DNA from 3 places in the Peribacillus sp. NPDC097225 genome. Region 1 is predicted to be linked to each of the others. Evidence: riboswitches for the same ligand, from Rfam matches in the RefSeq annotation. Region 1 holds a riboswitch; each other region holds the start of a gene.
The links. Region 1 has a riboswitch for S-adenosylmethionine ahead of ACIQXH_RS11145 (methionine biosynthesis PLP-dependent protein). Riboswitches for the same ligand answer to the same signal wherever they lie in the genome.

Region 1 (7,958 bases):
CATCACGACCCACCGCTTATCGGCCGTTCAACATGCGGACCATATCATCGTCCTCGACAATGGGACGATTATCGAAGAGGGTACACATGCAAGTTTACTCAAGCAAGAAGGCTGGTATAAGGAGCAATATGAGCGGCAACAAGTTAATGAAGGAACGGAGGTCGGGGCATGAAGGTTGTAAAAAAACTCTTTCAATATGCTTCCCTTTACAAAAAGATAATCATCGGAGCACTGATCATGCTGGCCCTTTCCGTTGCCGCCGATTTAAGCGGTCCATTCGTCGCTAAAAAAATCATCGATTCTCATATAATGGGAATCGAATCATCTTGGCATGAAACGGAAAAAGGGCAAGATGCCGTGGAATACGAAAATCACTGGTACAAAAGGGATGCCTATTTTTCAAAAGGGGAAGAGAAAGGGAAAGAGGTCCGGGTGCTACAGGTCGGTAGCCAATTCGTCTTCGTCGATAAAGCGGTCCCGGTGGATGGGCGCCGCAGTTTAGATGGTAATACATTAGTCATTGAAAAAGGCGGAAAAGAAACGAGGACGGCATTTGAACCCTTATCAACCCAGGAATTGATGGGGTTTTATCAACCGGAAATTCCAAGGATATTGGGACTGGTCGCTTTTTATTTCGGTCTAGTCCTCATTTCCTCCGTCTTTCAATACGGACAGAGCTTTTATTTACAGAAAGCCGCCAACCGGATTATCCAGCGGATGAGAAATGATATTTTCACCCACATTTCCCGTTTGCCAATCCGCTATTTTGACAATATGCCTGCTGGTAAGGTCGTTGCCAGGGTCACAAATGATACAGAGGCCATCCGCGAATTATATGTAACCGTCCTGGCCAATTTCTTTTCGAGTACGATCAACATCATCGGTGTACTCATTGCCTTATACATTTTGGATGCACGTGCGGGTCTCATGGGTCTTCTACTTGTTCCCATCATTATTATCTGGACGAAGGTATATCGTAAATTCGCCTCGAAATATAATCATATCATTCGGGAACGAGTCAGTGATATCAATGGGATGATCAATGAATCGATTTCAGGAATGAATATCATTCAAGCATTCGGACGTGAAAAGGAAACGAAACAGTCATTTGAAACCTTGAACCGAGATCATTACTTTTATCAAAACAAGATGCTTCATTTGAATTCCTTGACGGGGGGAAACTTGATTGGAGTCATCAAGGTTATCGCACTCATCGCATTTGTATGGTATTTTGGCGGGATGTCGCTTACAGCGACCTCAGCCGTTTCACTCGGGATGATGTATGCCATCGTCGACTTGATCAGCCGACTGCTTCATCCGTTACATGGAATCGTCAATCAGTTCGCGAACCTGGAACAGGCATTGGTTGCGGGGGAGAGGGCTTTCAGTCTGTTGGATGAGCCGGGCATTCAGGTCAGCGATCGAAACATTCCCAGATATAAAGGCAATGTGGCATTCGAACATGTATCGTTTGGCTATAAGGAAAATGAATATGTCTTAAAGGACATATCCTTTTCAGCTAGTCAGGGAGAAACGGTCGCATTGGTGGGCCATACTGGTTCAGGGAAAAGTTCCATCATGAATTTACTGTTCCGTTTTTATGACAGCAATGAGGGGACCATTAAGATTGATGGAAAGGATATTTTGGATATCCCCCATCAAACCTTAAGGGAACATATGGGGATCGTCCTTCAGGATCCTTACTTATTCACGGGAACGATTGCTTCCAATATCAGTCTAGGCCAGGAAAGGATCACAAGGGCCACCATAGAAAAAGCGTTAAAGGATGTTGGTGGAGATAAAGTGTTGCGGCATTTGCCATTAGGGCTTGATGAACCGGTGATTGAAAAAGGTGGGACATTGTCCTCGGGACAACGACAGCTGATTTCCTTTGCTCGCGCCCTGGCCTTCGATCCGGCGATTTTGATCTTGGACGAAGCAACGGCGAGCATCGATACGGAAACAGAGGCCATCATCCAAGAAGGCATGGAAGTGTTGAAAAAAGGAAGAACGACTTTCATCATCGCGCATCGATTATCCACGATCAAGAATGCCGACCAGATTCTCGTATTGGATAAAGGGCGGATAGTGGAACAGGGGACACACGAAGGGTTGATGGAACAAAAGGGGAAATACTATCAAATGTATGAACTGCAGGCTGGACCTAATAAGGGGATGGCTGGATAGATTCATAATATGTAGGATGAAAAAGAAGAGGGGCATTTGCTCCTCTTCTTTCTCATTTGCTCATATAGATTACATTTCCTTGTAAACAAATTCTCGGTATTTTACAAACTCATTCTTCTTATAAAAGTTCCTTGCAATTTCGTTATCGAACCAATAATCCAGTTCAATCCTGTTAATGCCGTTTTCTTTTGCAAAATCAGTAATTCTATCCATTAACGTAGTAGCATATCCTTTTCTTCTTTGACTATCCACTATACTTATTTGATGAACATATACAGATTTATACGCTTTTTTAAAGGCATTTTCGGGAAGGTTTCTTAACTCAATCCAAGCATATCCCAAAGGTTTTCCTTCATCCTCCAACTTCAGGAAAGTGAATTCGTCTCGATGGATGATTCCTTGGAAAAAAGCTTTAACTTCTTGGAAGTTATATGGCTTAAAATAATCAGGATATAAATTCGCATGTATATCGTGCACGTATTTATTCAATCTAGCAAGTAATTCATAATCGTCTGTTCGATCGATTTTCAAATCCTTTTCTCCTTTGAAATATCCTGAATTAAAATCCTAACATTACTTGTTCCTTTTATCCTTCTCATCCGTTTATTTAGTAGAAACGGCCTGTCTTTCTGTACTTTTCTTAAGGGCTAAATCAAAGTCCCTGATCAAATCATCAGGATTTTCCAAACCGACGGACAAGCGAAGCAAGCTGTTCGTGATGCCGCGTTTTTCCCTTTCTTCTGCAGGCATGGCCGCATGGGACATTTTAGCCGGGTAAGATAGAATCGATTCGACGGCCCCGAGGCTTACAGCAAACACGGGTAACTCGACATGGTTTACGAACGAGCGGAAAATTTCTTCGCTTTCCAATTCGAATGATAGAACAGCTCCCGCTCCCCTGGCTTGATTTTCCTGGATGCCGTGTTGTGGGTGGTCGGAAAGACCAGGGTAATACACGTTTTTCACTAACGGTTGCTGTTTTAAATATTCCGCAATTCTTTCAGCACCTTTTTGAGAGTGCTCCATCCGGACGGATAGGGTTTTCAGACCTCTCATCACAAGCCAGGCATCCTGAACACCGAGCACCGCTCCAAAAGAGTTTTGGAGGGAACCAAGTCTATCGGCAAGGTCCGGGTCTTTTACGACGGCAAGGCCTGCTACGACATCACTATGTCCAGACAAAAATTTCGTTGCACTGTGCAGGACAATATCGGCCCCGAGGTTTAACGGCTTTTGGAGGGCAGGCGTCAGGAATGTATTGTCTACAAAGCTTAATGCGCCAATGCTTTTGGCGATATCACATACCGCTTTAATATCGGTTACTTTAAGCAAGGGATTGGAAGGCGTTTCAATATAGATTGCTCGCGTATTTGGCTGGATGGCCGCTTTTACACTCTCAAGATCCGTCATATCCACGAAGGTATGTTCGATGTTAAAACGGGTCAGCACGGTTGTTACCATTCGGAATGTGCCTCCGTATACATCTTCAGAGATGACGATATGGTCACCGGCAGAAAGCAGGAGGAAAGCCGTTGAAATGGCAGCCATCCCGGATGAAAAAGCGAATCCGCGCGTGCCTTCTTCCAGTTCCGCAATGATATCTTCCAGGGCTTCTCGCGTCGGATTCCCGCTCCGGCTGTAATCGTATTTGCCAAATTGATCAATGTCGGTTTGATGGAAGGTGGAAGCATGCTGGATCGGAACACTCACCCCACCTGTTGTTGGATCGAATTTATGTTGGTTGTGTAGTAATTTGGTTTCAAAACTGAATTCTTGGTTTGTCATCGTATTGCCTCCTTTTTTACTTGAGCAAATGCCTGCTGCAGGTCTTCGATTAAATCTCCGCTGTCCTCGATGCCGACAGAGAATCGAAGGAGTCGATTGCAAACTCCATTTGCCGTTCTAACTTCAAGAGGCATATCGGCATGTGTCTGTGTCGCCGGATACGTGATGAAGCTTTCGACGCCACCAAGGCTTTCGGCAAATGAAATCAATGAAAGGGACTGTAGAAATGGGTTGACCACCGCTTCATCATTGACCCGGAATGAAATCATGCCGCCACGACCTGGATAGAGAACATCCGTTACACTTTCATGTTCCGTCAAATAATCAACGATAACCTTGGCGTTCTTTTCATGACGTTCCATTCTCAGTGCCAAGGTTTTCATCCCGCGCATCAACAACCACGAATCAAATGGGCTCAAGACCGCTCCCATACCATTATGGTGGAAAGCAAGGGACTCACATAACTCGGCTCCTTTTGCCACAATCAAGCCGGCCAACACATCATTATGGCCACCAAGATATTTCGTTGCGCTGTGAATCACGATGTCAGCACCAAGTAAGAGGGGCTGTTGGATGATCGGCGTGTAAAAAGTATTGTCAACAATCAATAGTAAATTGTATTGTTTGGCAAGAGCGGCGACGGCTGGAATGTCCGTTTGCTGCATAAGAGGGTTTGTGGGAGTCTCAATAAAGATGGCCTTTGTTTGAGGGGTGATTGCTTTTTCAATATCCTCCAGGCAACATGTATTGACATATTCGCATTGTAGCCCCCATTTTTTAAAGCCATGCTCTAATAAACGATATGTACCGCCGTATAAATCTTCGCTACTGATCCATGCATCCCCTGATTTGAATAAGGAAAGGATGGTGGCAATGGCAGCCATTCCCGAACTGCATGCATATCCTTGATCGCCATGTTCTAGTTTGGCGATCGATTGCTCCAATAGCTGGCGTGTAGGGTTTCCTGTTCGTGTATAGTCGAATCCTGTTGATTGACCAATTCCTTCGTGACGGAAAGCCGTCGAGAAGTAAACGGGCGGATTGACCGTTCCTGTCGCCGTTTCACTGCGGTTTCCAAGCTGAGCAAGATAGGTTTCTGTTTTGTACATAATTTTTCACTGCTCCTTTTAGTTAAATAAAATAAAAAAAGTCTTCTTTAAGAAGAAGACTTGAATAAGTAGGATAGAGTCATTCTTCTTATCTTCCAAGTTACACAAACTTGTGGAATTAGCACCTTTTCATTGGTTTGAAACAAATGAAGGTTGCTGAGGTGTCATAGGGCCATTCCCTCTACCTCTCTCGATAAGAGTTTTGATTATTCAATTTCTTTTGAATTTACTATAAATATAGGATTCTGTCAAGGACATTCCTAATAGACGGTTATTTGGGACTAGCTATTATGGAACATGTATCATGTTTATCATTATAAAATTACGAATTCAACAGAGTAATAGAACCGGATTCAGATTAAACGGACTTTTCTGAAGGAAAAGGTCATTTGTGTTCCGTTTTTTTTGCTTTACAATAATAATGTTTGTACAATATATAGGGGATCATATAAAACGTCATTATTCATTACATATACATATTGTTTCTCAGTGGATAGTGCGAATATAGGAGGAGAACACATGGAATTTAGAATCGAACGAGATACAATGGGGGAAGTAAAAGTTCCTGCTGATAAGTACTGGGGTGCACAAACGGAAAGAAGCCGTAATAACTTCAAAATCGGTTATGAAAAAATGCCGATTGAATTAGTCCATGCATTTGCTTACGTAAAACAAGCGGCAGCAAAAGTGAACTTTGAACTTGGCGATCTTTCAGAAGTGAAGAAGGATGCCATCGTTAAAATTTGTGGTGAAATCCTTGAAGGTACGCTTGACGAACATTTCCCACTTGTCGTCTGGCAAACTGGTAGCGGCACACAAAGTAATATGAACGTGAATGAAGTGGTCGCAAACAAAGGGAATAAATGGTTAGAGGAAAAAGGCGAAACTGAGATGCTTCACCCGAATGATGATGTTAACAAAGCGCAAAGCTCTAACGATACATTCCCGACAGCCATGCATATCGCAGCTTATATGGAAGTTGCCGAAAAATTGGTACCGGCCATTAAAGTGCTTCGTGACACATTCGAAGCCAAAGAAAAAGAATTCTGGGATGTCGTGAAAATTGGACGGACCCATCTTCAAGATGCGACACCACTAACTCTTGGCCAAGAAATCTCCGGTTGGAAAGCAATGCTTGATAAAGATTTGGCGATGATCGAAGAAAGTAGCCAAAAATTATTGAACCTTGCATTGGGCGGTACGGCTGTAGGGACTGGAATCAATACGAAAAAAGAATTCCCGGCACTTTCTGCTAAACAAATCGCAGCGGATACAGGACATTCATTTGTCACATCGGATAATAAGTTCCATGCTTTAACAAGCCATAACGAAATTGTTTATGCACACGGTGCTCTTAAAGCGTTGGCTGCTGATTTAATGAAGATTGCCAATGATGTTAGATGGCTGGCAAGTGGCCCAAGAAGCGGAATCGGTGAAATCGCCATTCCTGAAAATGAGCCAGGCAGCTCCATCATGCCAGGTAAAGTGAATCCGACCCAATGTGAAGCAATGACAATGATTGCGACACAAGTTGTCGGAAATGATGCTACAATCGGTTTTGCAGCAAGCCAAGGGAACTTTGAATTGAACGTTTTCAAACCGGTCATCATTTACAACTTCCTGCAAACCGTTAAATTATTGACAGATGGCATTCATTCCTTCAATGATAACTGTGCGGTAGGAATTACAGCGAATGAAGATAAGATCAAAGAAAATGTTGATCGTTCTCTTATGCTCGTAACGGCATTGAACCCACATATCGGGTATGAAAAAGCGGCTAAAATTGCGAAAACTGCATTCAAAGACAACTCCACTTTGAAAGAAGCGGCGTTGAAACTTGAATTCCTAACGGAAGATGAATTCAAAGCATGGGTTGACCCTGCTAACATGGTCAATAAATAATCAACAGGTAAGCATCCTTCCTCGCATGTAGGGAGGATGTTTTAATGTGTTAAAATGATGGAATAAACGAATACTTAAACTAGATAAATCGAACAGGAGGAATGGTCATGTCTTTATGTCCACTATGCAATGGTCTTAGAAAAATGCATTTAGAATGCCCTAAATGCAGTAGTGACCTTGAAGATCAAGGGAAATTGATGGATTATGCCGATGATTACAGTGCTTATATGGATATTGATACATTGAAAAAAAATGACGGTTTTCCCGAATCCCTTCAAAAGGGACAATGCCCGCATATTATGAAGTGCCCCAACTGCGGACACGATGAAGTGATTTTGGTACAGGAATAGAGTTCTTGAATAATAGGGTGAGATCTAAGAATAATTAATGATCGAGACTTTTTCATGAAAATGAAGAAGTCTCTTTTTTGTGGATCGTTATTTCAAGAAGAGGAGGTTACCTAAACTCGGATTTGGAAATTCATAGTGGAAAAATAGAGGGATAGTGGGCTTGTCTCGCCGTATAATGTTATGGTAATGAGTTATTCGTCGAGAATGGAAAGTAGGGTGGTATCCTTTGGCAATGCTCTTATTGGTTATGATTTACTTGGCTTTCATAAGCCTGGGTCTTCCAGATTCCTTACTGGGTGCTGCCTGGCCGGTCATGCAGTCTGATTATGACCAGCCACTGGAGACTGCGGGCTTACTTTATATGATTGTTGCAGCAGGGACCATTTTCTCAAGCCTGGCTAGCGGCTGGCTAAATAAACGACTGGGGACGGGAAAGGTCACGTGTATAAGTGTGGCCCTGACAGCGGTGGCCTTATTTGGCATTGCCTATTCTCCCTCTCTGGATTGGCTTATTATCTGTGCGATCCCTTTGGGGCTGGGTGCAGGAGCTATCGACGCTGCGCTGAATAACTACGTGGCGTTGCATTATAAAGCCCATCATATGAACTGGCTTCATTGCTTTTGG
Region 2 (7,958 bases), on a different contig from region 1:
ATTACGATTGGAATGGTCGTCATTTTGGCTCAAAATATCCAAGCGTTCTTTTCGGACCATATCGATTGGGGAAGTGTGGTGGCGGCGTACTTAGGAATCCCTCTTTTTCTCGCCCTCTGGTTTGGGTATAAACTGATTAGGAAAACGAGATTCGTTAAGCTCGAAGAAGTAGAAATTAATTTTGATGAAAAGTATGACTGAAAACTTCCGGACCATGTTCACAGACATGGTTCCGGTTATTTTATTATTTTAAATTGAACATGTACCAATGTTAGTCGCATTGAATTGGATGTGAATGTTGTTTTGCAGGAAACGAAAGGGTGGAAGAAGAATGAGTATAAAAGATAGAAATCCCAACTGAGGAAGAATGCATCCATTTGGTAGAAAAGGAAGGTGCATGAACGATGACACTGTTGACCAATCTGAAAGTGCTAGACTTTTCGACACTTTTGCCAGGGCCATTCGCTACGCTCATGCTTGCAGACTTAGGAGCGGAAGTGTTGAAGGTAGAACGGCCGGCCAAGGTTGATACATGGGGAGTCAATCAATATTTGAACCGTTCAAAAAAATCGGTTGCCCTTGATTTGAAACGGCAGGAGTCGATTGATGCCGTAAAGAATCTAGTGAAGGAATATGATATTGTCCTTGAACAGTTCCGGCCGGGTGTCATGGATCGGTTGGGGCTGGGATACGAAGAATTAAAACAAATCAATCCAAAGTTGATTTACTGTTCGCTTACTGGCTTTGGTCAGACTGGTCCCTACAAGAATCGTCCAGGTCATGATATCAACTATATTTCGATAGCGGGATTGTCCGGTTACTCAGGTACGCAAAAAGGAGGACCTGCAAAAAATGGAACACAAATAGCCGACCTTGCAGGAGGCTCCTTACATGCCGTCATCGGGATCTTGTCGGCAGTCATCTACCGGGAGCGAACGGGTGAAGGTCAGTTCATCGATATCAGCATGACTGATTGCAGTTTCGCTTTGAATGCAATATCCGCGCCCCTACATCTACAGGGCGGATTGGAGCTTGAACCGGAAAAGCTGGTATTGAATGGCGGGACGTTTTATGATTTTTATGAAACGAAAGACGGCCGTTACTTCTCGGTTGGTAGCTTAGAGCCATCATTCCGTGAAGTGTTATGTGAAGCAATCGGACAGCCTGAACTGTTCGAGTTAAGCATGAAGCAAGATGCGGAAAGCAGCATCCAATTCAAAAGGATCATCAAGCATGCATTCCTTGAAAAGACATTTGAAGAGTGGCAGGGCATATTCGAAGAGTTCGAGGCTTGTGTCGAACCGGTGCTGACCTTTTCTGAATCGACCCTTCACCCGCAACTGCAAGCGCGCGGCATGATAGTCGAAGTGCCTGATGGAGAAGGAAAGATGCAGAGGCAGATAGCTTGTCCCATCAAAACATCGGTCTTCACTCCAGAGTATAAACATGTTGGGATGAAGCCGGGAGAAAGTAATGATGAGGTTTTTGGCACTCTTGAAATGGAGCGATAACAACGGATGGACCGGCAGATAATCTGCCGGTCTTTTTGTGGATTAAAGGGGAGTCACTTAAGACATGTGAATATTTACTAGTTAAAACGGATCCACACCGGGTAAGAGAGTATCATCCTTCGAATAAGGACTTGTCTGTATACACCAAGCTCAAAATAAGGAGGATGATTGGCATGTTCGGTTTGTCTGATATCACTAAATTTCTCTTTTCCTTTTTTCTGATTTTACCGGTTGTCACGCTCATTCATTTAGGTGGGCATCTATTCTTTGTCACGCTGTTTGGCGGTACGGAGAAAAAAATCAAGATCGGATGTGGAGATAAGATTTTCTCCTTTTGCAATATAGAAGTGAGAAAATACTACTTTTGGAATGGGCATTGTGAGTTCAAGGGATTAAAATATGATAATAAGTTCACGAATAGTTTGATTTATCTAGGGGGAGCCCTCTTTAACCTAATAAGCATGTTGTTGATATATAGTTTGGTTTATCAGGGGATCTTGGAGAAATCGGTCCTCTGGTACCAGTTCATATATTTCTCTTTCTATATTATGTTCTTTTCCTTATTTCCAATGTATTTTTCCGATGGGTCGCCAAGTGATGGAAAGGCGGCAGAATTGACATTGAAGAACCAGCTCAATGATAAGGTGACAGATGATGTAGTAGGGAAGAAAGAGGATGAGGACGATCGATGTTGTTGAATAAAGGGACGAGCATAGGCTCGTCCCTTTTTGTTCTTATCCCCAGACTTCTTTGGCGACATCCACAACGAATTTTAACTTTTCCCATTGCTGCTCTTCCGTTAGCTTGTTGCCAAGATGTGTGGAAGCGAATCCGCATTGAGGGCTTAAGCACAAGTGTTCATGTGGCACGAATTGTGCCGCTTCTTTAATACGTGATTTAACGGTTTCTTTATCTTCAAGTTCGCCATTCTTCGAAGTGACCACGCCAAGAACGACTTGTGCGCCGTCATTTGGAATGTGTTCTAATGGTTTAAAATCCCCTGAACGATGATCATCGTATTCCAAGAAAAATCCATCTACATTTTCCTTGGCCAATAGAGTTGGGGCGATACGGGCATAGCTGCCTTCAAAAGCCCAAGTCGATTGGTAATTTCCACGACAAAGGTGAGTCGTGACAACCAAATCCTCTGGTTTTCCCTCCAACGTCCCATTAATCACGCGCAATGCTAAATCGATTAATTGTTCCCTTGTATATTTCCCCTCTTTGAACTGGAAGTCCGGAGCGGAAAGCCTGGCTATGTATACATCATCTAATTGTAAATAACGTACACCGGCATCGTAAAAGGCTTGTAAAGCATCTTGATAGGCTTTGATAATATCTTTTGCATAGTCTTCGATGTCAGGATAGATTTCTTCATTATGGACACCTACCGCAAATAATTGATTGGGACTAGGGATGGTTTGTTTCGCCACAGCCCGTCCGTCCACGATTTCATTAAACTCAATAAAGTCTTTAATAAAGGGGTGATCGGGGTTGAAAGAAATCTTTCCTGTATTCCGAACGTTATAACGTTCTGTTTCAATTCCATCAAAGGTGAGGCCTTTTTCCGTGACATACCCTTCGATTCCATTTAAATGTTCCAAGAAGTCAAAGTGCCACCAGGTGCGTCTGAATTCCCCATCAGTCACTGCCTCTAAACCGATTTCTATTTGCTTATCGACGATACGCTTGATTTCCTTCGTTTCAACGTCGCGTAATTGTTCTGCGGTAATGATTCCTTCTTTCTGTTGCTTTCTTGCCAGATGTATACTTTCTGGTCTTAATAGACTTCCTACGTGGTCGGCTTTGAATGGAGCTTTCGTTAAAGTGATAGACATGGTAGATTCCTACTTTCCTTATTAAAATATAAAAACCTCTTCTTTCAAAAAAAGAAGAGGTATAATCAGCAATGCTTATATTCTCTTCTTATCTTCAAGTTGAACACTTCTGGAATTAGCACAGTACAGTAAAGTCTGTTGCTGAGGTATCAAAGGGCCAGTCCCTCCACCTCTCTGGATAAGAAAATGAACTATTCAATTAATTACGACTATACAGGTAGTATTAGTAAAGGTCAATAGAAAACAGATAATTTAGAATATATGCGTTATTAGAAAGTAAGTTTCTCTTATTCAAAATACTTTTATACAATTTCGCGGTGAAGTATTAAAAAAATCCTTTGACTATTGTCAGAATATTTCTTATAATTGTGTGCATTATAGCGAGATAGGGGATTATTTAGATGAAAGATTTTTTTAATAAATTATTAACGGGGATGAGCATAGGGATTGTCGTTTCATTAATTCCGAATGCTTTGTTAGGGGAAATACTTAAACTATTGATTCCACATTTTCCCGTGTTACAGCATATATTCGATATCACCGTTTTCGTGATGAGTTTGTTACCTGTCATGATTGGGGTGATGGTCGGGATTTCGTTCAAGCTACCATCCATTCAAACGGCCAGTATCGGGATAGCGGCCATGGTCGGAAGTGGTGCCATCCAGAAAACGGCTGACGGTTTATTTGCCCTTAATGGGATTGGCGTTGTCATCAATACCGGAATTACCGCGGCATTGACCGTATTGTTCCTGCAATTAATTGGCGACAAATTAAAGGCGTATGCGATTCTCTTGATGCCGACTTTAAGTATCTTGGTACCAGGCATGATTGGATACTTCATTCTGCCATACGTAAAATCCGCTACGGGACTATTAGGAGTCGGCATCGCTAACGTGACGTCCTTGCAACCCATTTTGATGGGAGCCATTATTTCCGTTATCTTCTGTCTTATTATCTTATCGCCCATTTCAACGGTTGGGGTAGCGACGGTCATTATGCTCTCAGGGATAGGATCTGGTGCGGCCAACCTAGGCATCGTGGCAGCTGGTGTTGGCCTAGCCATTGCAAGCTACAAAGCGAATTCATTAGGGACGGCTTTAGCCCATGTGTTGGGTTCCCCTAAGATTCAAATGAGGAATTTCTTCATGAAACCGAAAATTGCGTTTCCCATGTTAATCACGTCAGCTATTCTTGGTGCGTTGGCAGGTTTGTTAAACATACAAGGGACCCCATATAGTGCTGGATTTGGTTTATCGGGATTGGTCGGTCCCTTGAACTACATGAAACTGGCGGAAGGCGGATGGATTTTCAGTAACATATCCATCATGGTCATCATTTTCTTCATTCTTCCGATTGTGTTGAACCTTGTACTAATCTACGTTTTCTCAAAGAAATTAAAATGGATTAAAGCAGAAGACTATACCTTGCATTTTGAATAATACGAGGGTAAATGAAAGAAGCAGCCAGGCAAAGGGACCTGGCTGCTTCTTTTGATGGTGCGGCTATTTTCAAAGGGAATGTAACCTTTCAATCTAGAATCTCCCCGGTACTGATGTTGGCCCTGATTCATTTTCATTCTCATGGCCTCGTCCTCACCCCGTTATGAGTTGGTGGATGGGGTGAAGGTCTCTGCGATATGAGAAGTGATTGGACCGTACTTTTCCTGTTCGCTAGCGGGATAGCTAATGATAAAGGTAGTGCCCACTTGATCATTAAAGTAGTACCTCTTATAGATAACGTTCCCATTTTCTTCGTAGGAAATGACATACCAATCGTCCGTAAGTCGCTGATAGGCGATTTCTTCTGTGATATTTTTCAAAGCATCTTCATAATACATTTCAATCGTTTCTTCATCGTTGATTATATTCGTATGGCTAGCAAAGGCGGTAATTTCAAATTCCTCATTATAGAACCTGGCTCCATCACCATTGGTTGGCGGGGTGTCCATATTTAAGCCTTTGGGATAGTACATGGAGAACCCATAACGGCCATTTTGATATAGTTGGTACGCAGTTTTTTGACCGTCGGCTTTTTCTACGGTTTTCTTATCTTCAGTTTTCTTTACTTTCTTTTCTTCTGGTTGCGTTTCTTCCTGGTCTTTCAGGGCAAGATCGACTTGTTCCGTAAGTTTAGTCAACTCAGATTGATAGCTTGATAGCAATTCATCCGACTCGAAGCTTTTTTCTAAAAGTTGTAATTTCTTTTGTGCTAAACTGTAACTTTCTTTTGCGATAAGTTCCTTCACAATCTTCATCGTGTCTTCAAACGAAGAAGTTGTTTCCTGATCAGCAAGGATTTCCTCTTTTAGTTTTTTAGCTTCGGTCTGCAACGTGTTCAACGTGCTTTTATTCGTAATGACGGCATTTAGAGATTCAAGGGAAGTATCAAATTCTTTTTCTTCATATGCAGTGACTGCCGTATCCATATGATTTGCCTGATCTAGATAAGCGGAGGAATCCTCATCCCTTTTTTTCTCCTTTAAGGCCAATTCGAATTGGATGGCTGCCTGATGGTAATCCCGTTTTCCTAGATATTCAATCCCCTTGTCCAAAGCATCCTGGTACCCATCATTTGAACATGAAGCAAGGAAGAATAAGCAGAGGAGGGTAACGGATAGTGAAAGTCCTTTTTTTATCATGTAATCTCCTATTCTATCGTTCGCCATTTTAGCGTGAATTAATTTTACCAGAATTTTAATGCTGTAGGGAGTAATACCAAATTTAAATTATTTTGTTTGAGGGCATTCATCTGTCTTTGTTTTATAGATGAAATAGCTTTTAATTTCTTTTATTTTACTTATAAACCTTATTTTTCAATTATTTATGATAAAATACCTATATCATATTTAGGTATTTAGGTAAGAGATCAGGGGGAGAATATAGTATGAATGTAAGCAAATTATTCAAAATGATGATGGCCATCCTTTTCATTAGTAGCCTAGCATTTCCGTTCACCGCGACAGCCGATGCGGCGAGTACATCAAGTGCCACTGTGACAGCAAGCAACTTGAATGTCAGGGAGAAGGCTTCCGATAAGGCGAAAAAAGTGGGCTCGTTGAAAAAAGGAACCAAAGTAACGGTCTATTCCAAAACAAAATCAGGATGGTCCGAAATCCGTTATAATAAGAAAAAAGCCTATGTATCCACGGAATTTCTAAAGTTCAAGAAAAAAGTGGCGAGTTATAAAATGGATACGTCCAAAGTGTATGTCTATAAAAGTAATGGAAAAAAATATACCTACTCTAGCACAGGGGCAAAGTACAATAAGGTTTGGACAATCTGGAACGTAAAGGGAGCCGGGGAGAGCTGGACGGATATTGAAAAAGAAACGAGTGAGGGTTATTATATTGGCTGGCCCGAATCAGAGTATTTTATCGCTTTAGGTTACCCGCTAAAGGTCGGAGCTAAATGGGAAAGCTGGGATGGAAGTAATACGTATATCGCTAAGGTTACATCGATGAGTAAGACCGTCAAAACACCAGCAGGGACCTTCAATAAGGTTGTGGAAGTAAAGGAAAGTGATGGTTCTACTAGATATTACGCGAAAAATGTGGGCCTGATCAAAGCCTTCGTCAATGGTGAAAAAACCAGTGAACTAGTCGAATTGAAGAAGAAAAAATAAGACGTTAACTGCCGCTCATCCCGAGTGGCGTTTTTTATTTAAAGGTGGTCACCTGTTAGAACAGGGCAGATAATATGGTAAGAGGGAGTGAAGGGGAGGTAATGGGTCGTTCCGCAATTACCCAATCTTGAATAAGATGATTCAACGGAGTTTTTTGCATAGGGCAAGGGAGGGAAACCATGTTTGATAAATTCAAGGATATAATAAATAAGGCTACAACGGAGGGGGTTTCCATCCCCATTACGGCAAAGATGATGGCAAGTTTAATAGAAAAGAAGTCAGGTGAAGAAGACATTGATGTGCATATTTCACCAGAGTATATCGTGCTGCGCGGGACTACAGAGGTGAAGAAAATGATGTTGAAGAAAAAGGTTGCCTTCACCGTCACGTTGAAGCCGGTGCAAATCGAAAAAAGAACGATTCTGTTTCAGCTTGTTGGGATGAAACCGGTTAATGTTAATTTCATCAACCATAAACTGTTTAATAGACCACCCTTCTTTGAATATCATAATCGGATGATCAAAATTGATTTTAACGCTTGGGATATGGTGAAAAAGGTACCGTTCGGGCAGATTAAGTCATTTGAGCTGGTTGAGGGTGCCTTGAATATCAAATTGGCTCTTTGACTATCAAAAAACAACAAAAGGCCTAAATAATGGCTCTTTATTTAGGTTTTTTGTATGCTTAGGGTACATGCATTCTTTTCTAGTGGAATTTGGATAAATGCGAGCGTCCTTATGGAATGATGGTGGGACCTATTGTTTTTACGGCAGGTTCTGATTATGATGGGATTGTTAGCATAGGAGGAGGATATGATGGATCAGAAGATACTGCCTGCTTCGGCAAGCATGAAGGATTTCGAGAGGTTCTTGGAGAGTTCCTATGAGATAGGGGTTTTTCTGGATTTACATATATCACAGCTGAAAAATGTGAGCTTGATGGCCAAGCAACGTAATAAGAAAATGATTTTCCATGTAGATTTGATTCA
Region 3 (7,958 bases), on a different contig from region 1:
GTATTCTGTGTTTACGCAAAAATCGATGGCGAACAGTTTTCCGCTTTCATCGTAGAACGTGAATATCCTGGTGTATCTACAGGTGCCGAAGAAAAGAAAATGGGCATTAAGAGTTCTTCTACACGTACATTGATCCTTGAAGATGTAGCCGTTCCGGTTGAGAACCTTCTAGGTGTCGCGGGTAAAGGTCATGTCATTGCCTTCAATATCTTGAACATCGGACGTTATAAATTGGGTGTCGGTGCAGTAGGCGGTTCAAAACGTGCTCTTGAACTTACAGCTGCTTATACAAATCAGCGTCAGCAGTTCAAAACGAAAATTTCTGATTTCAACCTAACAAAAGAAAAATTAGCGACGATGGCTTCTAAAATCTATGCCGCGGAAAGCTCTGTTTATCGTACGGTCGGCCTTTATGACCAAAGACAAAGCAAACTGACTGATGAGCAAGTAAAAGACGGTAAATCGATGGCCGCAGCCGTTGCTGAATACGCAATCGAGTGTTCATTGAATAAATTCTTCGCTTCGGAAGTGTTGGATTATGTAACTGATGAAGGGGTTCAGCTTCATGGTGGGTATGGCTTCATGCAAGAATATGAAATTGAGAAAGCGTACCGTGATTCTCGTATTAACCGCATCTTTGAAGGGACAAATGAGATCAACCGCTTGCTCGTTCCAGGCACATTCCTGAAAAAGGCACTTAAAGGTGAACTTCCTCTTCTTCAAAAAGCACAAGGCTTACAAGAAGAGTTAATGATGATGATGCCGGAAGAGCCAGGCGATGAGCCGTTGGCACAAGAAAAAATGCTGGTTAGAAATGCTAAGAAAATTGGCATCCTGGCTGCAGGTCTTGCTGCACAAAAATTCGGTAAAAAACTTGATCAAGAACAAGAAATTCTTTCAAATATTGCTGATATTGTATCTCTTGCCTATGCTGCTGAATCAGTGGTGCTACGTACGGAAAAAGCAATCGCGACTACGGGTCTAGAAAAGAACCAACAAAAAGTGCTTTATACTGAAATCTTCGTTCAAGAAGCTTTCAATGAAATCGAGCAACATGCAAAAGAAACGTTGATTGCTGTTGAAACTGGCGATACGTTGCGCATCATGCTTTCTTCCCTTCGCAAGTTGACTAGACATAATCCAATCAATGTCATTGCGAAAAAACGTGAAGCTTCCGTCAAAGTAATCGAAAATGAAAAATATGCACTTTAATTCTTAAAGTCTTAATCAAGGGGATGCCCATATCGGGTATTCCCTTGATTTATTTTGTGGGTCTTTCATGGGGATGCGAATAGAGAGTCTATCGTTGTATTGCCCCCAAAAAACGGGTATTCTAAGGGAAGGTGGTGAAACGATGGGCTTAACTTTATACTGGTACCCAAAATGCGGCACATGCCGTAATGCAAAGAAGTGGCTGGATCGCCATGAGTTGCAATATGAAGCGATTCATCTCGTGGAAAATCCCCCTTCTCGGGCAGAAATTGAACAAATATATAAAAGTAGTGGACTAGAGTTGAAGAAGTTTTTCAATACGAGCGGGCAAAAATATCGCGAGCTCGGTTTAAAAGACAAACTGAAAGAAGCTTCAGAGAAAGAGATGCTCGATATATTGGCTACGGATGGCATGCTTTTGAAAAGACCAATTGTGACGGACGGTTCAAAAGTGACAGTAGGTTTCAAAGAAGAACAATTCGATCAAACCTGGAGCTAAGACTTTACAAAACATTTGGATAATTCCTTATCATAACAAAGAATCTACCTTATAATGTAATAGATAAAATATAAGCTGTAATATGGAGGGAATTAATATGTCAACGCCAAAAGAACTTCGTTATACAAAAGAACATGAATGGGTCAAAACGGAAGAGGGTACAGTACGCATAGGGATTACTGCATTCGCCCAGTCTGAACTTGGGGACATCGTTTTTGTTGAACTTCCAGAGGTCGGATCTGAACTGAAAGCGAACGAGCCCTTTGGTAGTGTAGAATCCGTTAAAACGGTTTCTGAACTTTATGCTCCTATTAGCGGCAAGGTCGTTGAAATCAATGAAGAGTTAAATGACAATCCTGAATTCGTTAATGAATCTCCGTTTGAAAAAGCATGGATGATCGTCCTTGAACCATCAGACAGCAGTGAAATTGAAAAACTGATGAGTGCAAACGAATATGATAGCCTGATAAACGGGTAAGTAAGGTGAGGGGGAGGCTTTAATTAAGCCTGCTCTTTTTCAATTTGAGTGGAGACGGGGTGATGAGATGGAATGGGATGTACCCGATAAAGTGATCATGGTTGAAGGCCTTTCAGACAAGCGCAAAGTGGCATCCGTTCTGGACGAAGAAGTGGAAATCAGATGTACCAATGGCACCATTTCTTTAACGAAGTTGGATGAAATGGTGGATGAATTGATAGGCTGGGACGTTTACATCCTTTTTGACGCAGATGCGTCAGGGGAAAAGCTAAGGAAACAATTTCGTCGGGAACTGCCGGAAGCAAGGCATTTGTACATAGATAGGATGTACAAGGAAGTCGAGGATACCCCAGAACATCACATCGCTTCCGTGCTACTGACTGCAAATATGAAAGTGAAAACTAAATTTACAAGTAAAAGGATGGAAGAGTAACTGATGGAGGAATGGAAAGAAGAAGACTTTAAGCAAGCTGTTGATCAAGGGAACACTTTTAGCTTATATCTATACACACCTTTGTGTGGAACCTGCCAGGTGGCTTCAAGAATGCTTTCCATAACACTAGAGCTGTTCCCGGAAATGAAGGCTGGAAAAATGAACATGAATTATGTCCAGACATTGGCTGAACGATATGAAATTGAGAGCGTACCCTGTCTTTTGCTTTTTGAAAAAGGAAAGATGACAAAAAAAATATATGCCTTTCAGTCTGTTCCTTATTTGTATGGATTGCTGAAAGAGATAAGCTAAAAGCCGATCCTACATGGATTGGTTTTTTTGTTGAAGTCATGGGGGGAATATAGCATTCGTATTAATGATTGAATATTCTAATAACTAATTGACTACCTGCTACTAAAGTGCTATATTTTGTATGAAGTACATACGTTATAGACGCATCATACACGAGGATGGAATGTCTGCCATTTACAAAACGCGCTTATCCAGGCGACATCGTTCAATAGGGAAATCTCTATCGACCCCGGCGGGAAATTCCGACTTCTTCATATTATAAGGTTCCTTGCATATAACAAGAGATGAGGCAATATCGCTTTAATTCCTACTAAAACAATGGAAGAAGGGGAGAATATAATGACAGAAAAAAAATTCCGCTTTGAGACGTTGAGTGTGCATGGCGGTTTAAAAGTCGACGAAACGGGTGCCCGCGCCGTACCCATTTATCAAAGTAATGCTTATTTGTTCAAAGATACAGATCATGCAGCGAATCTATTTGGATTAAAAGAGAATGGTTACATCTATACGAGGCTTCACAATCCCACTGTCAGTGTCTTTGAAGAAAGAATGGCCCTGTTAGAAGGGGGAATCGGTGGATTGGCAGTTGCAAGCGGCATGGCCGCTATATCCCTTTCCATCCTTAATATCGCTGGTATGGGGGATGAAATCGTTTCTGCTTCAACACTGTACGGCGGGACCTATAATTTATTTGAAAATACACTCCCTAAATACGGAATCAAAGTGAAATTCGTCTCACCTGATGATCCGGAAAATTTCAAACGGGCAATCACTCCACGAACGAAGGCCATATTTGCCGAAACAATCGGCAACCCAAGCTTAAGGGTTCTTGATATCGAAGCAGTGGCGGAAATAGCCCACGAAGCAGGGATACCTCTTATTATCGATAACACTTTCGCAACGCCGTATCTGTGCCGACCAATTGACTTTGGGGCGGATATTGTCATCCATTCAGCTACAAAGTGGCTATTGGGTAATGGTACGACATTAGGGGGAGTCATCATCGACGGTGGTAAATTCGATTGGAATTCGCCTAATTATCCAGGCTTTACGGAACCTGACCCTAGTTACGATGGACTTGTCTATTCCGAAGCGGTAGGGCCTGCTGCCTTTATTACGAAAGCGCGTGTGCAATTGCTTCGGGATTTGGGACCGACGTTAAGTGCTCAAAGTGCATTCCAGTTCACGCTTGGCCTGGAAACGCTCCATGTCAGGATGAAGGAACACCTGTTGAATACGAGGACAGTCATTCAATACTTGGAGAACCATCCGGCAGTCTCATGGGTTTCTTATCCGGGTAACGATGATCATCCCGATAAAGCCCTTGCAGATAAATACTTGCCTAAGGGAGCCGGATCTGTGGTGACGTTTGGAATTAAGGGGGGACGTGAAGCAGGTTCCACACTCATCAATTCGGTTGAGTTATGGTCGCATGTCGCCAATGTCGGGGATGCTAAAAGCCTAATCATCCACCCAGCAAGTACAACTCACCAGCAATTGAATGATGCAGGACTGGTCAAGGCCGGTGTCAGTGCCGACCAGGTTCGCCTTTCAATCGGTATTGAAAATGTAGACGATTTACTTGAAGATCTAGAGCAAGCGATTGAAAAAGCGACGAATATCGTGTCAGTGAATTCTCAAAGAGTTTAATGGAGAAACAGGTACACCCTAGGATTTTACATTGCACTCCTTTTTTATCTGTGTTAAAATTTCAGACATAGTAAAGTGAATGTTAAGACAAAAAAGAATAGTCCATATATAGCTCTTATCAAGAGAGGTGGAGGGATGTGCCCGTTGAAACCCGGCAACCGACAAGGATTTTCCTTGGAAAGGTGCCAATTCACACAAAGCGTAGAGGCTTTGGGAGATGAGAGGAAGGCCTGCTTTTCCCTGCCTTTCTGCTCATGCAGAAGGGCTTTTTCTATTTTCTTTGAATCATAGAGGGATAGATTCATCAGGAGGCCATAAAAATAAATCGACTAAATTCATAGGCTTAATTGGATAAAGAGGTGAGCATACATGATTACATTGTCAAACGTCAGTAAACTTTTTCGAACAGGAAAAGCAAATAGCGAAACGATTCATGCCGTGAATAGTGTGAATTTAGAAATAAATAAAGGCGAGATTTTCGGAGTCATCGGATACAGTGGGGCTGGCAAGAGTACGCTCATACGTATGCTGAATGGGTTGGAACGGCCTACTGAGGGCTCCGTGAACGTTGCGGGAAATGAAGTTTCAACAATTAAAGGGTCTAAGCTTCGTAAAGCCCGTCAAGAGATTAGCATGATTTTTCAGCATTTTAATCTCTTGTGGTCAAGGACCGTTCAAGAAAATATATCCTTTCCTCTGGAAATTGCGGGCATCTCCAAGCAAGAACGCATCAAGCGCGTCAATGAACTCATTAAGTTAGTTGGATTGGAAGGAAGAGAAAAAGCGTATCCATCGCAGCTAAGTGGTGGACAGAAGCAAAGGGTGGGAATAGCGAGGGCTCTTGCCAATAACCCGAAAGTGCTTTTGTGTGATGAGGCCACGTCCGCTCTAGATCCCCAGACAACCGATTCCATCCTGGAATTGCTTGTGGATATAAATCAACGCCTTGGTTTAACCATTGTCTTGATTACACATGAGATGCATGTCATTCGGAAGATTTGCAATCGAGTGGCTGTGATGGAAAGTGGACGGGTAGTCGAACAGGGAGCTGTCCTGGAAGTATTCAGAAACCCTAAAGAACAGATGACTAAGCGTTTTGTTCAGCAGGTGACAGAACCAGAAGAGACAAAAGAAACGATGGAGCATTTGTTTGAACGGTATCCAGCAGGAAAAGTGATTCAACTGACATTCGTGGGGGATCATGCAGAAAGCCCGTTGATCACAAAATTGGTACGTAATTTTGAGTTGGATGTGAACATTGTCCAGGGGAAAATATCACAAACGAGAAGCGGCTCATATGGAACATTGTTCATCCACCTTGATGGCAGTGAAGATGAAATGCTCCGCGCAATCGAATTCATAAAAGCACAGCAGGTAGGCGTGGAGGTGATTACTCATGCTTGAAGAATTATTGCCGAATGTAGATTGGGAAGACATCATAGAAGCGACGAAAGAAACGCTGTATATGACAAGTATTTCAGTTGTAGCGACCTTTTTTATAGGGATACTATTGGGGTTGCTTCTGTTTTTAACAGGCAAGGGGAATATGTGGGAGAATCGGGGCGTTAACGGTGTGTTAAGTGCTTTCGTTAATATTTTCCGTTCGATTCCATTCCTTATCTTGATTGTATTATTAATTCCGTTCACCAAATTACTTGTCGGTAGCATGATTGGTGAGAATGCGGCATTACCAGCACTCATTATCGGTGCAGCACCGTTTTATGCGCGGATGGTCGAAATCGGCCTTCGTGAGATTGATAAAGGCGTGATTGAAGCGGCTAAATCAATGGGAGCCAAAACCAGCACCATCATTTATAAGGTCCTCCTTCCAGAATCGATGCCGGCCCTTATATCAGGCATCACGGTAACATCGATTGCATTGGTTGGATACACGGCAATGGCAGGTGTCATCGGGGCTGGTGGATTGGGTAACTTAGCCTATCTGGACGGTTATCAACGGAATCACAACGACGTTACCCTGGTAGCGACGATTGTCATATTAATTATTGTCTTCATCATACAGATTATCGGTGATGTGATTACTTCTAAATTGGATAAAAGATAAGGGGAGATGAAAAGGATGAAAAAGTTTTTAGGGTTTGCATTCGTTCTAGTTTTATCAATTGCATTGGCGGCTTGCGGAACGGATAAAGAGAAAGATACAGGTAGTGGCGATGATACGAAGAAGTTAGTGGTGGGTGCATCGAATGTACCACATGCAGAGATTCTTGAAAAAGCGATTCCTCTTCTTAAAGAAAAAGGCATTGAATTGGAAGTGGAAACATTCCAAGACTATATCTTGCCAAACAAGGCTTTGAACAATAAAGAACTGGACGCGAACTACTTCCAGCACATTCCTTATTTAGAATCTCAAATTAAGGAAAATGGATATGATTTTGTTAATGCAGGCGGCATCCATATTGAACCAATTGCTTTGTATTCACAAAAATATAAAAGCATTGATAAGCTTCCAGAAGGAGCAACAATCATTTTAAGCAGCTCTGTTGCAGACCATGGACGTGCCTTATCACTTTTAGAAAAGAATGGCCTGATTACTCTTAAAGAAGGCATTGATAAAACGACAGCTACAGTAAAAGATATTGTCGAGAATAAGAAGAACATTAAATTCGATGCAGATTATGAAGCGGCATTACTTCCGAAAATCTATGAAAGCGGCGAAGGAGATGCGGTCCTAATCAACTCTAACTATGCAATCGACGCTGGCTTGAATCCACTTAAAGATTCCATTGCAATAGAAGATTCTGAATCACCATATGTGAACGTGATCGCTGTTAATAAAGGTGACGAAGACAAAGAAGAAATCAAGACGCTTGTGGAAGTATTACATTCCAAAGAAATTCAAGATTTCATTCTTGAGGAATATGAGGGTGCAGTCGTACCTGCAAAGGAATAAAGCAACGAAAGACGACCTGGATTTCCAGGTCGTTTTTAAGTTGGGGTTTAAAGTTGAAAGCAAAGGGTATAGAATAGACGAAGAAACAAAATGATTCACAAATTTGAAAGGATGGTTCACTATCAATACTTTAGATTTAAACGTAACGAGCGAAATGGAAAAAGCTATGCAGTTATCACATGGGGTTGGGTACAGTGAATACAGCAGAAATTTAGACCTTCGTATCGAGGTTGAAAAAGTAAGAGATAGGGAACATGAGCAATGCAATAAAATGGTTCTGGAATTACAACGTAAAATCCACGGATAAGCATATATTAGAGTCTTTCAAAAATCGGTCTGTAGAGGTAAAATGAAAAGTGATCTGTTGTACGTACCGGATCCTGCTCATTACTCCTGCAGATCGATTTTTTTCATGATAAGGGCCAACCGTCTTCCCCTTGAACTTTTCGGGAATATCTTA

Region 2: it holds a riboswitch for S-adenosylmethionine, as region 1 does, so the genes downstream of both, ACIQXH_RS17605 (5-methyltetrahydropteroyltriglutamate--homocysteine S-methyltransferase) here and ACIQXH_RS11145 (methionine biosynthesis PLP-dependent protein) in region 1, are expected to answer to the same signal.
Region 3: it holds a riboswitch for S-adenosylmethionine, as region 1 does, so the genes downstream of both, ACIQXH_RS12930 (methionine ABC transporter ATP-binding protein) here and ACIQXH_RS11145 (methionine biosynthesis PLP-dependent protein) in region 1, are expected to answer to the same signal.

What each region holds. Positions count from the first base shown of each region.
Region 1 covers NZ_JBIWDJ010000003.1:210,204-218,161, forward strand. The annotation lists gene ACIQXH_RS11125 (ABC transporter ATP-binding protein) at 1-172, shown strand, start outside; gene ACIQXH_RS11130 (ABC transporter ATP-binding protein) at 169-2,187, shown strand; gene ACIQXH_RS11135 (GNAT family N-acetyltransferase) at 2,257-2,718, opposite strand; gene metC (cystathionine beta-lyase) at 2,791-3,972, opposite strand; gene ACIQXH_RS11145 (methionine biosynthesis PLP-dependent protein) at 3,969-5,081, opposite strand; SAM riboswitch class I at 5,167-5,281, opposite strand; gene fumC (class II fumarate hydratase) at 5,601-6,983, shown strand; gene ACIQXH_RS11155 (hypothetical protein) at 7,091-7,333, shown strand; gene ACIQXH_RS11160 (MFS transporter) at 7,560-7,958, shown strand, end outside.
Region 2 covers NZ_JBIWDJ010000008.1:10,801-18,758, reverse strand. The annotation lists gene ACIQXH_RS17620 (amino acid permease) at 1-201, shown strand, start outside; gene ACIQXH_RS17615 (CaiB/BaiF CoA transferase family protein) at 405-1,511, shown strand; gene ACIQXH_RS17610 (hypothetical protein) at 1,685-2,209, shown strand; gene ACIQXH_RS17605 (5-methyltetrahydropteroyltriglutamate--homocysteine S-methyltransferase) at 2,246-3,349, opposite strand; SAM riboswitch class I at 3,435-3,534, opposite strand; gene ACIQXH_RS17600 (PTS sugar transporter subunit IIC) at 3,751-4,788, shown strand; gene ACIQXH_RS17595 (hypothetical protein) at 4,800-4,955, shown strand; gene ACIQXH_RS17590 (outer membrane protein assembly factor BamD) at 4,950-5,987, opposite strand; gene ACIQXH_RS17585 (SH3 domain-containing protein) at 6,233-6,970, shown strand; gene ACIQXH_RS17580 (hypothetical protein) at 7,150-7,596, shown strand; gene ACIQXH_RS17575 (glycerol-3-phosphate responsive antiterminator) at 7,786-7,958, shown strand, end outside.
Region 3 covers NZ_JBIWDJ010000004.1:18,631-26,588, reverse strand. The annotation lists gene ACIQXH_RS12960 (acyl-CoA dehydrogenase family protein) at 1-1,212, shown strand, start outside; gene ACIQXH_RS12955 (arsenate reductase family protein) at 1,355-1,711, shown strand; gene gcvH (glycine cleavage system protein GcvH) at 1,809-2,189, shown strand; gene ACIQXH_RS12945 (toprim domain-containing protein) at 2,257-2,622, shown strand; gene ACIQXH_RS12940 (thioredoxin family protein) at 2,626-2,934, shown strand; gene ACIQXH_RS12935 (O-acetylhomoserine aminocarboxypropyltransferase/cysteine synthase family protein) at 3,274-4,584, shown strand; SAM riboswitch class I at 4,697-4,808, shown strand; gene ACIQXH_RS12930 (methionine ABC transporter ATP-binding protein) at 4,954-5,988, shown strand; gene ACIQXH_RS12925 (methionine ABC transporter permease) at 5,981-6,649, shown strand; gene ACIQXH_RS12920 (MetQ/NlpA family ABC transporter substrate-binding protein) at 6,665-7,498, shown strand; gene ACIQXH_RS20450 (YuzK family famiily protein) at 7,653-7,805, shown strand.